Regions from separate parts of the Amycolatopsis plumensis genome, predicted to be linked through region 2. Evidence: predicted binding sites of a transcription regulator. Region 2 holds the regulator's gene; the other holds the start of a gene.
The links. The regulator HspR, encoded in region 2, represses chaperone genes until heat shock. The targets are predictions, from matches to a motif close to ANNTTGAGTNNNNNNNACTCAANNT.
Positions count from the first base shown of each region.

Region 1 (2,196 bases), 880 kb from region 2:
TGGAGGATTACCCGGTCCGGCCGGGGCTTATAGGCTTGCCCTCGCCGCCAGCGAGGGGAGCCTGAAGTGACCGACCAGCGGGATTCCGCGCCGAGAGCGCCCGAGGGTGTCGACACCGAGAAGCCGTCCGCGGCCCGGATCTACGACTGGTACCTGGGCGGTACCCAGAACTGGGCCGTGGACCGCGAGTTCGGCCGGCGCATGGAGCAGCAGTGGCCGCTGGTGCGGCCGGGGTCGAAGCAGAACCGCGAGTTCATGAACCGCGCGGTGCGGGCGGCGCTGCGGGCCGGGATCCGCCAGTTCATCGACCTCGGCTCGGGCGTGCCGACGGCCGGGAACGTGCACGAGGTCGTCGAGGCGGAGCTGCCCGAGGACCACGACGCCAAGGTCGTCTACGTCGACTACGAGCCGGTCGCCGTCGCCCACGCCACGCTGATCCTCGAAGAGGGCATGGCGACCGAGTGGGCCGGGATCGTCCAGGCCGACATGCGGGACGCGAAGTCGGTGCTGCGGGCCGAGGAGACGCGGCGGCTCATCGACTTCTCGCAGCCGGTCTGCCTGATCATGGCGGCGGTGCTGCACTTCGTCGGGCCCGACGACGACCCGGAAGGGCTGCTGGCGACGTACCGGGACGCGCTCGCGCCGGGCAGCTGGCTGGCGATTTCGCAGATGAGCGAAGGCGACGGCACCGGCGAAATGCTCGAAGGGCTGCGCTGGTTCGTCGAGCAGTACCGGAAGACGAGCAACCCGGTCTGGCTGCGCAACCGCGAAGAAATCGAGCCGCTCTTCGGCGACTGGCCGCTGCTGGAGCCGGGCATCGTGCACCTGCCGGACTGGCGGCCGGACCGGAAGATCAACGCCCTCGAAGCGGAGGCCCGGCCGTTCGCGTGGTGCGCCGTCGCGGCGAAACCAGGGCGCTGACCTGCGGCTTTGGCGATCGCTGTGGGCGAACGCACCATCGGAAACAAACGCACCCATCGGAGAGTTGAGCTAGGCAGACTCAACTACACGAGGAGTGCACATGTCCGACACCCGCCTCCTGCCCGTGCTCCCGCTCGATGACGACGTCGTGCTGCCGGGCATGGTCGTCCCGCTCGACCTGACCGACACCGAGACGCGGGCAGCGGTGGAGTCCGCCCAGGCCAAGACGCCGAGCCAGGCGTCCTTCCCCGGCATCCGGTCCTCCGCGGCCACCAAGGCCGAAGTCCTGATCGTCCCGCGCGTCCACGGCGAGTACGCCGAGTTCGGCACCGTCGCCACGGTCGAGCGCATCGGCCGCGTGCCCGGCGGCAAGGCCGCCGTCCTGCTGCGCGGCACGGCCCGCGCCGTCGTCGGCCGGATCGCCGACGGTCCCGGCGCGGCCCGCTGGGTGCACGCCGAGGACGCCCCCGAGACCACCGGCGACCAGACCGCCAAGCTCGCGGCCGAGTACAAGGCCGTCGTCATCTCGATCCTCCAGCAGCGCGGCGGCTGGCAGCTGATCGACGCCGTCCAGCAGGTCGAGGACGCCTCCGCGGTCGCCGACCTGTCCGGCAACGCGCCCTACCTGTCCACCGAGCAGAAGCTCGAGCTGCTGTCCACTTTGGACGTCAGCGCCCGGCTCGAGAAGGCCCTCGAGTGGAGCAAGGAGCACCTGGCCGAGCTCGAGGTGACCGACACGATCCGCAAGGACGTCGCCGAGGGCATGGAGAAGCAGCAGAAGGAGTTCCTGCTGCGCCGCCAGCTCGAGGCCATCCGCAAGGAGCTCGGCGAGCTCGACGGCACCGCCGACGAGACGGACTACCGCGCCCGCGTCGAATCCGCCGAGCTGCCGGACGCAGTGAAGAAGGCCGCACTGGCCGAAGTGGACAAGCTGGACCGCACGTCCGAGCAGTCCCCCGAAGGCGGCTGGATCCGCACCTGGCTGGACACCGTCTTGGAGCTGCCCTGGAACGAGCGCACCGAGGACGTCTACGACATCGCGGCGGCACGGGCCATTTTGGACGCCGACCACGCGGGCCTGGACGACGTCAAGGAACGCATCATCGAGTACTTGGCCGTCCGGAAGCGCCGCGCGGAGTCGGGTCTCGGCCCGGTCGGCGGACGTCGTTCGGGCGCCGTGCTCGCCCTCGCGGGCCCTCCCGGGGTCGGCAAGACGTCGCTGGGTGAGTCCGTCGCGAAGGCCATGGGCCGCAAGTTCGTCCGGGTCGCCCTGGG
Region 1 covers NZ_JBHSJY010000001.1:3,652,327-3,654,522, reverse strand. The annotation lists gene ACFPLC_RS17660 (SAM-dependent methyltransferase) at 67-921, shown strand; gene lon (endopeptidase La) at 1,022-2,196, shown strand, end outside.
Region 1: a site for HspR is predicted at 983-1,007, ahead of lon (endopeptidase La). Genes of this name have one in related genera too.

Region 2 (2,196 bases):
TCTACAGCTGCATCGACCTGCAGGTCGGTGGCGGCGGCACGACCACGCCGCCCACCACGACCACGCCCCCGACCACGACGACCCCGCCCACCACGACCAAGCCGCCGACGACCACCACCACCCCGCCTTCGAGCGGCACGTGGTCGGCGGGCACGGCGTACAAGACGGGTGACGTCGTGACGTACAACGGCGTGAGCTACCGCTGCCTCCAGCCGCACACGGCGATCGCGGGCTGGGAGCCGCCGAACACCCCGGCGCTCTGGCAGCGCCAGTGAGAGTGGTCTTGGCCGTCGTCGCGCTGCTCCTGACAAGCTGCGCGACGACGGCCGCTCCACCGCAGCACAACGCGGCCGACGTGATGTTCCTGCAGATGCTGATTCCCCAGAACCAGCAAGGGATCGAGATCGTCCGGCTGGCGGCGGCACGCCCGCTCCCGGCCTCGGTGAAGGAGCTGGCGGCGGCGATCGAGGTGACGCAGAAGACCGAGATCGACGACATGCGGGGCTGGCTCCGCGAGTGGAACCAGCCCGAGACGATGGCGATGGACCCGCAGGCCCACGCGGGCCACGGCGGCATGAAGATGACCTCGCCGGACCTGGTGGGAGCGCTGAAGGCGGCGCCGGACGGCGAGTTCACCCGCCGGTTCCTGGACGTCCTGACCGGACAGCAGCAGGGCGCGGTCGAGCTGGCCCAGACCGAGAACGGGACGAGCGGCGGGGTGAACCCGCAGGCGCGGGACCTGGCGCGACGGGTGATCGAGTCCCGGACGGCCGAGGTGAAGCAGCTGCTGAACGTCAAGACGTGACCCCGCGGCGGTGAGCAGCCGGGAGGGACTGCTCACGCAAGAAGGCCTCCCCGGTCGCCCGGGGAGGCCTTCGTCGCTCTGGTCGTCAGCGGCGCTTCGGCCGCCAGACCACCATCGCCGTCTGCTGGTTGAGCGGCACCAGGTCCCGGCGGTAGGACGCGTGGGCCGCCGCCGCGGCCTGTTCCGCCGCCACGTACGCCGCGGTCAGTTCCTCGGTCAGCTCGGTGATCCGGGCCCGCAGCGCGTCGACCTGGTTCTCCAGCTCGATGATGCGCTTGATGCCGGCCAGGTTGACGCCGTCCTCCTGCGACAGGCGCTGGACCTCGCGCAGCAGCGCGATGTCCCGCATCGAGTAGCGCCGCCCGCCGCCGGGGGTGCGGCCCGGTGAGACCAGGCCCTGCCGGTCGTACGTGCGCAGCGTCTGCGCGTGCATCCCGGCGAGCTGGGCCGCCACCGAGATGACGAACACCGGGGTCTCCTCGTCCCCTTCCTGGGGAATCCCGCCGAACACCACTCTCACCTACCTTGCAGCAGCTCGGTGATCTCGGGCCGGGGGTCGTGCCCGGCCATCGCCTCGGCGTACGCCTGCAGTGCTTCGCGCGCCTTGTCGTCCAGTTTGGCGGGAATCGCCGCCTGGAGGGTGACGAGCAGGTCACCTTGCGAACCGTCGCGCTTGGCGATGCCCTTGCCGCGCACGCGCAGTACCCGCCCGCTCGCCGTGCCCGGCGGCACCTTGAGCGAGACCTTCGCTTCCAGCGTCGGCACCGTGATCGTGGTGCCGAGCGTAAGTTCCGTGAAGTCCACCGGCACGGTGATCGTCAGGTCGAGCCCCTTGCGCCCGAAGAGGGCGTGCGGGGCCACGTGCACCCGGACGTACAGGTCGCCCGCCTGCGCTCCGCCCCGGCCGGGCTCGCCCTGGCCGGCCAGCCGGATGCGCTGGTCGTCGTCGACGCCCGGCGGGATCCGGACGGTCAGCGTGCGGGTCCGCGTGCTGATGCCTTCGCCGCCGCATTCGGGGCACGGGTCGTCGATGATCGTCCCGCGGCCGCGGCAGTCGCGGCACGGCTCCGAGAACGCGAACGCGCCCTGGCTGCGGCTGACCAGCCCCGACCCGGAACAGGTCGGGCAGGTCCGCGGCGACGTGCCCGGCCGGGCGCCGTTGCCGTGACAAGTCGCGCAGGTCGCCGGGCTCGACAGCCGCAGCGGCAGGGTCGCGCCCTTGACCGCCTCGGTGAAGTCGATCCGGACGTCCGTCTCGACGTCGGCCCCGCGCTGCGGCCGGTTCGCGGTCGCGCCCGCCGACGACCGCCCGCGGCCGAAGATCCCGCCGAGGATGTCGCCGAGCCCGCCGAAGCCGCCCTGCTGCCCGGCGCCGGCCTGGCCGAAGATGT
Region 2 covers NZ_JBHSJY010000001.1:2,772,845-2,775,040, forward strand. The annotation lists gene ACFPLC_RS13250 (lytic polysaccharide monooxygenase) at 1-275, shown strand, start outside; gene ACFPLC_RS13255 (DUF305 domain-containing protein) at 272-805, shown strand; gene ACFPLC_RS13260 (heat shock protein transcriptional repressor HspR) at 891-1,316, opposite strand; gene dnaJ (molecular chaperone DnaJ) at 1,322-2,196, opposite strand, start outside.